2 regions of the Paenibacillus tritici genome follow, and region 1 is predicted to be linked to the other one. Evidence: riboswitches for the same ligand, from Rfam matches in the RefSeq annotation. Region 1 holds a riboswitch; the other holds the start of a gene.

Region 1 (5,345 bases):
CAAAAACTCATTCGTAAACGTACTTTCGGCATCCAGCGGCTTATCCAGCAGCTTCAGGCCGTACATCCAGTCGGCATAATTCTTCCAGATCTCAAGCTTCTGCTCTCCCCAGCGGGCGGCATCGTCTTTATATTTCGGGCTGAGCCATTTCTGGCTGGCCAGCACCAGCTTGGGGTCCAGCTCCGGTACAGCATCGGACAAGACCGTGGCTGCTTCTTCCGGGTTGTCGATGGCATACTGATATCCTTTGGTCGTAGCCTTAAGGAAGGCCTTCACCACTTCAGGGTGTTCGGCGATTTCCTTCTCACTGGTGGTCAGAACCGGGGTGTAGTAATCCAGCTGCGGCGCGTAATCCTTCAGATACAGCATATCCAGCGGCTCGCCGCGCAGCTCGGCCTCCACTCCGGTCCAGGCGTAGAAGATCCAGGCGAAGTCGATATCCCGTTTCACCGCCGTGAAGAAGTCGGCTTCGCCGATATTCACCAGCTTCACCTTAGAGACGTCCCCGCTTTCGGGGTCCATGATGGCTTTCATGGCCGCCTGCTCCGCAGGGGAGCCCCAGCCTCCGTAGGTTTTGCCTTCAAAATCCTTCGGTGTCTTAATATTGCGGTCCTTCGGAGCGGCGAAGCCCGAGGTATTATGCTGAATGATAGCAGCGATAGACACGAGCGGCACATCCTGCAGACGGGCCAGGGTGAGCGCCTCCTGGGCGCTGATGCCAAACTGGGCTTCCCCGGAAGTGACCATAGTGTCAGACCCGGCAGCGCCAGGCTGTACAATCTCAACGTCAAGGCCCTCCTCCGCGTAATATCCCAGCTCCTTCGCGGCATACAGCCCGGTATGATTCGTGTTCGGCGTCCAGTCCAGGGCAATCTTGACCGGAATCAGCTCCTCTGGGGCATCGGTCGCAGTTGCTTCAGGGGCAGCGGTGCTGTTCCCGGCGGCAGGCGCACTGGCACCGGCATTTCCTGTGTTGCTGTTTCCGCCCCCGCATCCGGCTAACGCGATAACCAGCATGGAGCTTAGCAGCAGTGTACCTGTTTTTGTGACTCCCATCTCTCTCTTCTCTCTCCTTCCAGCAATCCCTATTCTTCCAACTTTCAAGTTAGACCATACCAAAAAAGCGCCCCGAAGATCGGGACGCCAGTTACTTGCGTGAGGGGATCAACTTCTGGGCCATGATGGCACAGTGCTGATTGAGATTCCTACGCTGGCATTATCCAGATCAGGTATAAGGGTCAGTATCTTATGGGATACAATCTCAGCCGGCCAATTCCAGCACCCCTGGTTCTATGAAGTTCACGGGTATTGCTATGTTCTTACGGTGTATTATAGACGGCGGCTTCGCGGTTGTCCAGAGCCGTCTGTTCAATCCTTATCATAGTACCGCCTTTTGCGGCGGCTGCGGATTCCATTCCGCGCCTCCCGCAGCGTTAAGCCGAGACTGACTGCGATCCCAGAGAAGGTCAGGAACAGAGCGAGATATTCGAACACGGAGTACTCCAGCATTTTGCTCCAGTCGATGTTCCCTTTCAGATCCTCAATGACCTGGTTCATGCCGTAAATCCCGCTGATTACCGTAAATACAGTCAGGACCATGAGCAGGGTATCCCGGCGTTTGGCCTGGAATTTGTCCTGATACTGAAACAGATCATTCAGGGTCATCTTCACTTCATCGAACAGGGCATCATTGCCGTAGACCTTGCGCAGCTGGAAAAAAATCTCCCGCCCCTGCGACTGCGAGATAAGCTCCAGAAAATAGAATTTGGCGGAAAATTTATTGATCAGAAAGATCAGATTCTCGATCTCTTCGTAATCGTGGTTGATGCGCAGCCGGGAATGCAGATTGGCGAGCTTCAGCAGCACGATTTTATGAAAAATACTCAGCAGCAGTCCATAATAATACTCTCCGTACATCTGGTTGACCAGCTCCGTGGCAATATCGGGCTTCGCCCGGCTCAGGCAGCAGAAGGTCTGCTCGTTCGTCATATAATAGGTGTCCGGCCCCCAGCGGCTATAGCAATGATCCCGGGTGTACTGCTCGATATACTCAGGATCACTCGCGCTGGTAAAAGGCTTACCGTCTATAGTCAGCCCATCCAGCTGGGAGGCGCGGTAGCGCAGCTCTACACTTATCTCATCCAGCTCTTCCTCACGGTTGAAGCCATAGAAGGCCTGCACCAGCATCCGTTCATCCACGAAAAAAGGCAGGGTCTCGAAATAAGCGCCATCAATCTCCGCAGGGTCGAGAAACGGCTCCAGACCGGAGACGAGATTCTTGAACACGAAATCCTCCACCCGGCCGAAGGACTTCTCCTGGCAATGGATAAAGGCATGTTTATCCTGATAACACACATCCTCCAGTGTTCGGAACCGGTCAGCGAATTCCAGCACAGTGCTGAAGGGAAGGTTTTTCTCCTCGATAGCCACTCTTATGGTCAGAAAGCCCAGTTCAAACGGACAGAGGAACACATCGGTGGACAGAATCCGGAAATTCACAGACTCGAAGAGCATTTCCAGCCGGCACGGCAGATCGTTTACCCGGGAAAAGCGGCGGAAGGAATCGCTGTCCTTCTCACGCGGAAACAGCACATGAGCGGCAAACGGCAGATAGCTGCGCTCCATTTTCTCATGGGACACGCAGTAGCCTTCTCCGTAATAGGCATTCTCCAGTTCCTTGTTGTCGAGAAAAAAACGCGTGAACCCCTCCTTCTGCAGACTTGCGATCAGCTCTTTATCCTGTCCGGGCTTGATGGAGAAGGGAAAGATAAATTGCAGCAACGCTGTATGCAGGGTGGGTTCGGAATGCAGTTCAACCATGTGGGGGTTCCGTCCTTATTCGCAGAATATGGATCTTGTTAGCTATATTACCCGATTCTCCAGGCGGTCACACTTAACAGGAATAACAGGGCGGCAAAAGCGGCCAATAGCCCCGAGGTCTGGGCAGCTCCTTATAGGTGAATTTATGAACAGGTTCCGGGATTCAGAACGAACCGGACGGGTACACTATATTAGGCACAGGTTAATCATAAATCCAAACTGCGGATGTGAATATATAAACTTATATTCACATGAATTTGAAAGGAGATTAGACGTCAATGGATAACAAAGAGCTGGAGAAGAAGATCATGCAGGCGCTGGATGACAACAAGTTCGGGTCCTTCGGGACGGTTGAAGCGGGCAATAAACCTAAGGTGCGCTATATGGCGGTATTTCATGACGGACTTTCCATTTATCTCGCTACCAATCGTAAGACCCATAAGGTAGAGGAGCTGAAGGATAATCCTAATGCTTGTCTGCTGCTGGGCTACGAGCAGGGCGGCGGCAAGGATGTGCTGGAGATTGAAGCTACAGTGGACGTGACCAAGGATGAGGGCCTGCGTGCCAAGGTATGGAATGAGTCGCTGGAGAAGTGGTTCAAGGGACCGGATGATCCCGATTATGTAATCCTTGAGCTGTCCCCGTCACGGATCGAATATATGGGCAAGAACCAAGAGCATGGCGTATGGCAGGCTTCGGCCTCAGCCGCTTCCTCCGGCAAGTAACAGCGGAAATAAACGGTTCAATGATTATAGCCGGCAGAGCTTACATGTGGGCCTCCCCTGAGCCTTTTCGGTTCAGGAGAGGCTCTTTCTGCTGCTTACCCAGATGATCGCGCAGGAGGAATCATGCTATAATTGCCTCAGGTTTTTGACATCATGAGGCGGAGGGATTGCCATGAACTGTGTTGACTGCGCTGACATCGGCCCGATAGAAGATGAAGGAGAGCTGAAGCTGCGCCCCTGTACTGATCCGCTGGCGGCGGCCATTAGGAATGCGGGGTATGAAGTATACAAGGCAAGGGAGACTTGCTTAATTCCATACCACCACAAGGAAGAAGTGCTGGAGCTTATAGAATGGCTGGAGGCGGAAGAGGCTACGCCCCAATCCTTATCCTTGTGCATCGCGGGCAGAGGCGCCCGTGCTGCGCTGGACCGGTGGCTGACTCTCGATCAGCTCAAGGTCCGGTTCTCGAATGAGAGCCTGATCTCTATCATCAGGGGTCATGATTTCTGCAGCCACATGCAGCCGATTGTGAATTTCAGCGAAGAGATTGTCGGCTTTGAATTTCTGCTGCGTCCGCTGCCCCAGGGCCATTATTTTCAGCCGTATGAACTGTTCGAGATCGCCCGGCGCACAGGCTTCCATTCCTTTCTTGACCGGGCCGCCAGAATATCGGCGATAGAGACCAGCACCAGACTGCTGCCCAAGGGCATCAAGCGGTTCATAAATTTCCTGCCCTCTTCTATTTATAATCCCAAGTATTGTCTGACTCATACCTTCGAGGCCATCCGCAGGCTGGACCAGAACCCGGAGGATTATGTATTTGAAGTCGTGGAGACTGAGAAAATAAGCGATATCCCGCATCTGCGCGCCATCTTCGCCGAATACCGCCAGCAGGGGATGCGGGTTGCGCTGGACGATGTCGGCGCGGGTTATTCGACGCTAGAGCTGATGTCCAGCCTGCAGCCGGATTATGTCAAGATTGACCGCAAGCTGATCAGCTTCTGTGATCAGGATGAGAATAAGCAGCGAGTCCTCAGTGAAATCGTCTCCCGGGCCGGAGATTTCGGTGCAAGGCTGCTGGCCGAGGGAATTGAACGCCGCGAGGAGTTCCTGGTGTGCCGCGATCTGGGCATGGATCTGGGGCAAGGGTATCTGTTCGGGAAGCCGGAGGACAAGCCGCCGGGCCATTTCGGATTCACTGCTGCGATATGAAGGGAAAGGGGCGGTGAACTGCGTGAGCGTAACCGTACTGTATGTAGAAGATGACCGTGATATCGGCAATGCCGTGTCAGCAGATCTGCGTGAACGGGAATATGCTGTCCGCTGGCTGGAGAGCGGGGAGGGGGCGCTTGAAGCCGCAGAGGGCTGCCAGCTGGCCATTCTGGATGTGATGCTTCCAGGCCTGGACGGCTTCACCGTCGGTCAGCGGCTGAAGCGGGCCTATCCGGACATGCCGATCCTGATGCTCTCGGCACGCACCTCCATTGATGACAAGCTGCAGGGACTGGATTTCGCCGATGATTATCTGACCAAGCCGTTTCATCCCGATGAGCTGGCAGCCAGAATGGAGGTCCTGTTAAGAAGAAGCGGCACTGCTGCACCTGCGCCCATGATGCTTAAGCATCTGGTGGTCCGGCCGGGCAGCAGTGTGGTTATGGAAGCTGCAAGCGGGCGGGAGATTATGCTTACCGGCAAGCAGTTCCAGATCTTCTCATACCTGCTGCGGCATCTTGGACAGGTTCTGACCAAGGAGCAGATCTATGAAGCAGTCTGGGGAGAGAGTTATATGGAAGGCGACA
Region 2 (5,345 bases), 1.9 Mb from region 1:
CTGCTGACCGGCGGCTACATGATGACTAAGGGCGAATATTCAGTGCCCTGGATGATCATCGTTACTGTGCTGCTGCTGGCTATGTTCGCCTTCGGCGGGATCATGAGTAAGCCTCTGCGCCTCGCTGCGGCTGGGATGAGAGAGAACCGCGATGTCTCTGCGGAGACGTCCAAAATCCGTACCATGAGTATGCTGCTGATGCTTTCGCTGGTAGTCATGATCTTTTTCATGGTGTACAACACGATTATTTAAGCTGCTGCCCGGTCAGATTATCCGGGGATAGTTATTAAATAGCTCTGGAGGCTTCGGCTTCCGGGGCTTTTTGTTGTATGGAATGTGATCGGGAGCTGTTCCCATTTGTTAGATATTCAGCATCGTTCACCCGTCTATTTCCCGGAAATCACCCGGTACTCCCGGTCCAGTATCGCGTAGAAGTATTGATTCACCCACTTGTCCTGCCAGAATAATTCCTCCCGGAATACGCCTTCGCGGACCATGCCTAACCTGTCCAGCACCCGGGATGAAGCCGTATTGAATTCATTACACATGGCAACCACTCTATGAGCCTTCCACTCTTCAAAAGCAAACTTCAAGGCTATCTGTGCAGCCTCTGTACAATATCCCTGTCCCCGGTATTCGGGAAAGAGGGAGTAGCCCAGCTCCCAGCTGTCGCGCTCTTGGACATACCAGTGGATACTCAGCTCCCCTATAGGTGTGGCCTCGGGATTATTCAGCCTGATGACGTATTGCTTGTGCCAGTCACTGTTGATTTTCTCCGCTACCTCCTTCTTGACGGCTTCCTTATCGGTTGGAATGATCTCCTCGAAGGGCCAGAGGGAGGGGCTGGTAGTGATATCAACGATGTAATCTACATCGTCTAAGGTTGCCGGGGATAAAGTGAGTCTTGCGCTCATTTTGTGTTACCTCCTAATTTAGCTTTGATCTTGATACAAACTGAATCTATTTCAAGCTTAAGATAGAACCCCAACCGGGTATAGATAATGTTCTTTTTGGCAACGTTCCTTACTTACCGTACTATCGTTCGGCTATCCGGCTCTCAGGAGAGAATGACGTAAGAGTATGGGAAGCATTGAATGAAGATTTGTTGTTTGGCTGGCTCCCGAGTGTGGTAAGTAACATAACGTAAAGCAATTCAGGCAAACTACCAGGATGCATAAACACCAGACCTTAAGCCATGCTAACAAGAATGAGTTCAACATTATTGTGAACCGCGAAAGGAGAATGGATTATGCCAGACACAAGTAATCAGCCTACCAAAACCCTGCCTCCGCAGGTACAGGATCAGCAGCCCGGAATTGAAAGTGAGATGAATCCGCTTCCGGAGTTTGAGACACCGGCTTACAAGGCAGCAGGCAAGCTGCTGGGTAAGGCTGCGCTCATTACGGGAGGCGACAGCGGGATCGGGCGTGCAGTTGCCGTTCATTTTGCCAAAGAGGGTGCAGACGTTGTGATCTCTTATCTGAACGAGCATGAGGATGCGGAAGAGACCAAACGCCAGGTGGAGCAGGAGGGCAGAAAGTGCATTCTAATCTCCGGCGACATCGGGGTGGAGGCCTTCTGTCAGGAGCTGATTAATAAAACCGTGGAGGGGCTCGGCAAGCTGGATATCCTGATCAATAACGCCGCTGAGCAGCATCCGCAGGACAAGATCGTGGACATTACAGCCGAGCAGCTGGAGCGTACGTTCCGGACGAATATATTCTCCATGTTCTATCTGACCAAGGCAGCGATGCCTCATCTCAAAAAAGGCTCCACGATCATCAACACCACCTCCATCACGGCGTATCGCGGTAGCCCGCAGCTGCTGGACTATTCGTCCACCAAGGGAGCGATTCTCAGCTTCACCCGTTCCCTGTCGATGAATCTTGCGGAACAAGGCATCCGAGTAAATGCCGTTGCACCGGGCCCGATCTGGACACCGCTAATTCCGTCAACGTTTGACGCGAAGAAGGTCAGTGAGTTCGGCGCCACCCAGCCGATGAAGCGCCCGGGACAGCCCGAAGAGCTGGCACCGGCTTATGTGTATCTGGCCTCTGACGATTCTTCTTACGTGAGCGGACAGGTTATACATGTGAACGGCGGCGAGGTCGTCAACGGATGATAGCTTTCACAGGAATAATATGCTAATATACAAAAGGCATAAACATACAATAGCATAGAACGATCACTAGGGGAGCCGCAAGGCTGAGACGGGCAGATCTGCTCGGACCCTTTGAACCTGATCTGGGTTATACCAGCGTAGGGAAGTGGAGAAACGAATAATGCAGCGGGGGTTCCGGCCAGCCGGTATCCCTGCTTATATTCCAGACTGCTTCCTTATGGGGGCGGTCTTTTTTGTGTTTGTGTGTTTATGGAGAATGGAGCGGAAGAGAGGGGCGAAGGCGTTGCACGAACTTCATGTCATCTCAGACGGGCGGCTCCATCCTGAGGCGTTGGCCGAACTGGCTGCGGCGGTACATCCTATGGTGGATTATATCCATCTCCGGGAAAAATCCCTGTCTGCCCGGGAGCTGTTGGCGGCAGCGGGGATGCTGCTCCAAGCCGGAATTCCACCGGCGAAGCTGGTTATTAATGACCGGGTCGATGTCGCGTTAGCCGTAGGGGCTGCCGGAGCCCAGTTAGCCTGGCACAGCCTGCCGCCAGCCGGAGTGCGCGGGATCGCACCAGGCCTGCGCCTGGGCAGGTCGGTACATTCCCGGGAGGAAGCGGCGGAAGCCGGGCGGCAGGGGGCGGACTTCTGCCTGTATGGGCATGTGTTCCCGACTGCCTGTAAACCCGGGCAGCAGGAACGGGGCCTGGAGCAGCTGGCGGAGGCCGTCCGCTGGAGCCGAATTCCGCTGATTGCGCTCGGAGGAATTACACCGGACAATGCCGGGGCTGTTCTCGCTAAGGGAGCTGCGGGAATTGCTGTCATGTCCGGGATCTGCGGGGCCCCGGACCCTGCGGCTGCGGCCCGGGCCTACAGGGCAGCCGTTCATCAGGCTGCGGCGCAGGCTGAAGCACTGAATATAGTTCCAGCACCGGGTGAAGGAGGTGAACAGGCATGAATTTGACCGTGAACGGGACCGTGCAGCGGTATGAAGAGAGCTGCCGGACGCTGGCTGATCTGCTGGCCCGGCCGGAGTGGGCCGGTAAGCTGGTGATTGTCGAACTGAACGGTGAGCTTGCCGGCAGAGAGGCTTACGGGGATACGCTGCTGAACGAAGGGGACCGGGTGGAGCTGGTTCATTTTGTAGGCGGAGGTTAGGGATAGCGGGCAGAGGAGAAGCGAACGAGCAAGCAGGCAGGCAGATTGGCGGTTTAGATACAGGCGATAACTTATCCAGGAGGCGGTATGATGCAAGACCCTTTGATGATTGGCGGAGTGACTTTAACCAGTAGACTGTTCATAGGCACCGGAAAATACAGCCGAAACACCCTTATTCCCGAGGTCATTGCGCGTTCAGGCTCGCAGGTTATTACAGTGGCCCTGCGCCGGGTAGACCCGCAGAGCAAGGACAATATTGTCAGCCATATTCCTTCCCATATGACCTTGCTGCCTAACACCTCCGGTGCGCGTACCGCAGAAGAAGCGGTGCGGATTGCCCGCCTGGCAAGGTCGGCCGGCCTGGGCAATTGGGTGAAGATCGAGGTGATCAATGATCAAAAATATTTGCTGCCCGATAATATCGAGACGATCAGGGCTACGGAGATTCTGGCCGCAGAGGGCTTCGTGGTTCTTCCTTACATGAGCCCGGATCTGTCAGCCGCGCTCCGGCTGAAGGCGGCCGGGGCCGCAGCCGTTATGCCGCTGGGAGCGCCGATCGGCTCTAACCGGGGACTGCAGACGAAGGAGCTGATCCGCATTCTGATCTCGGAAACAGATCTGCCTGTCATTGTGGATGCCGGAATCGGCAGGCCATCAGAGGCAGCGGAGGCGATGGAGATGGGCGCAGCGGGTGTTCTGCTGAACACTGCCATTGCCACCGCGAAGGACCCTCTGCTGATGGCAGAGGCCTTCTGCGAGGCCGTATCCGCCGGACGCAAGGCCTACCTGGCCGGACTGGGGCCGGTGGAGGAGACCGCCGCGGCCTCTTCGCCGCTGACCGGATTTCTGGCCTGATGGATGGAATGGGGAGGGGGAGAAGGGCATGAGCTTTTATGAAACGATGACCCGGCTGGAGCAGCTTCCTTACGGGATGCTGTGGAACCGCTATACGGCGGAGGATGTGAAGCGCGCGCTTCGTGCAGAGCGGGTCGATGAAGAAGGGCTGATGGCTTTGCTGTCACCGGCAGCGGAGCCTTATCTGGAAGAGATGGCACAGAAGGCGCAGAGATTGACACGTGCACATTTCGGTCATGTGATGCAATTATTTACACCGATGTATCTCGCTGATTACTGTGTGAATCATTGTACCTATTGCAGCTTCAGCTCCATTTATGATTTTCCGCGCAAAAAACTCACGCTGGAAGAGGTTGCCCGCGAAGCGGAGACGATCGCGGCCACAGGCCTGCGCCATATTCTGATCCTCACCGGGGAATCCCGCATGGACAGCCCGGCCAGCTACGTAAGGGATTGCGCCGAGGTGCTTCGCGGTTATTTCTCTTCCGTCAGCATTGAAGTGAACCCGCTCTCTACGGAAGAATATGCTGAACTGAGAGGGGCAGGCGTAGACGGTCTGACGCTCTACCAGGAGGTCTATCACCAGGAGACTTACCGCGAGCTGCATGTGAAGGGTCCGAAGCGGGTGTACCGCAACCGTCTGGACGCGCCGGAGCGGGGCTGCCTTGCCGGCTTCCGTTGGGTCAATATCGGAGCCTTGCTCGGCATGTACGAATGGCGCCAGGAGGCTCTGGCCACTGCGCTGCACGCCAGGTACTTGCAGGATAAGTACCCGGAATGCGAAATCGGATTCTCCATTCCAAGGTTCCGGCCGTACCTGGGGGAATTCAATCCCGCAAGTGATGTGACTGACCGTGCACTGGTGCAGATTATCCTGGCGTACCGTCTGTTTCTGCCGCGTTCCGGGATTTCACTGTCCACCCGGGAGCCGGCGGCTCTGCGCGATCATTTGGTCCATCTCGGCATCACGAAGATGTCGGCAGGAGTATCCACCGAGGTGGGCGGACATTCCTTGGAGGGCGGAACCCCGCAGTTCGAAATCTCGGACAACCGCAGTGTGGAGGAGATCGCCGGGATGCTGCGCTTGCAAGGGCTGGAGCCAGTGTTCAAGGACTGGGACATCCTGTCCGAGCCGGTTTGCTTGACTTAGCCGAAAAGAATTGGATGGATGTAGTCTGGAGTAACGGACTGGATTGACCAGACTGACGAAACTGACCGGACG

Evidence for each region. Region 1 has a riboswitch for thiamine pyrophosphate ahead of KDC22_RS02145 (ABC transporter substrate-binding protein). Riboswitches for the same ligand answer to the same signal wherever they lie in the genome.
Region 2: another riboswitch for thiamine pyrophosphate. It lies ahead of KDC22_RS10045 (thiamine phosphate synthase); the one in region 1 lies ahead of KDC22_RS02145 (ABC transporter substrate-binding protein).

The regions. Positions count from the first base shown of each region.
Region 1 covers NZ_CP073365.1:474,357-479,701, forward strand. The annotation lists gene KDC22_RS02145 (ABC transporter substrate-binding protein) at 1-1,056, opposite strand, end outside; TPP riboswitch at 1,186-1,296, opposite strand; gene KDC22_RS02150 (hypothetical protein) at 1,369-2,820, opposite strand; gene KDC22_RS02155 (pyridoxamine 5'-phosphate oxidase family protein) at 3,099-3,545, shown strand; gene KDC22_RS02160 (EAL domain-containing protein) at 3,718-4,758, shown strand; gene KDC22_RS02165 (response regulator transcription factor) at 4,781-5,345, shown strand, end outside.
Region 2 covers NZ_CP073365.1:2,384,323-2,389,667, forward strand. The annotation lists gene KDC22_RS10030 (hypothetical protein) at 1-252, shown strand, start outside; gene KDC22_RS10035 (GNAT family N-acetyltransferase) at 387-914, opposite strand; gene KDC22_RS10040 (SDR family oxidoreductase) at 1,250-2,122, shown strand; TPP riboswitch at 2,181-2,283, shown strand; gene KDC22_RS10045 (thiamine phosphate synthase) at 2,379-3,068, shown strand; gene thiS (sulfur carrier protein ThiS) at 3,065-3,268, shown strand; gene KDC22_RS10055 (thiazole synthase) at 3,359-4,123, shown strand; gene thiH (2-iminoacetate synthase ThiH) at 4,152-5,273, shown strand.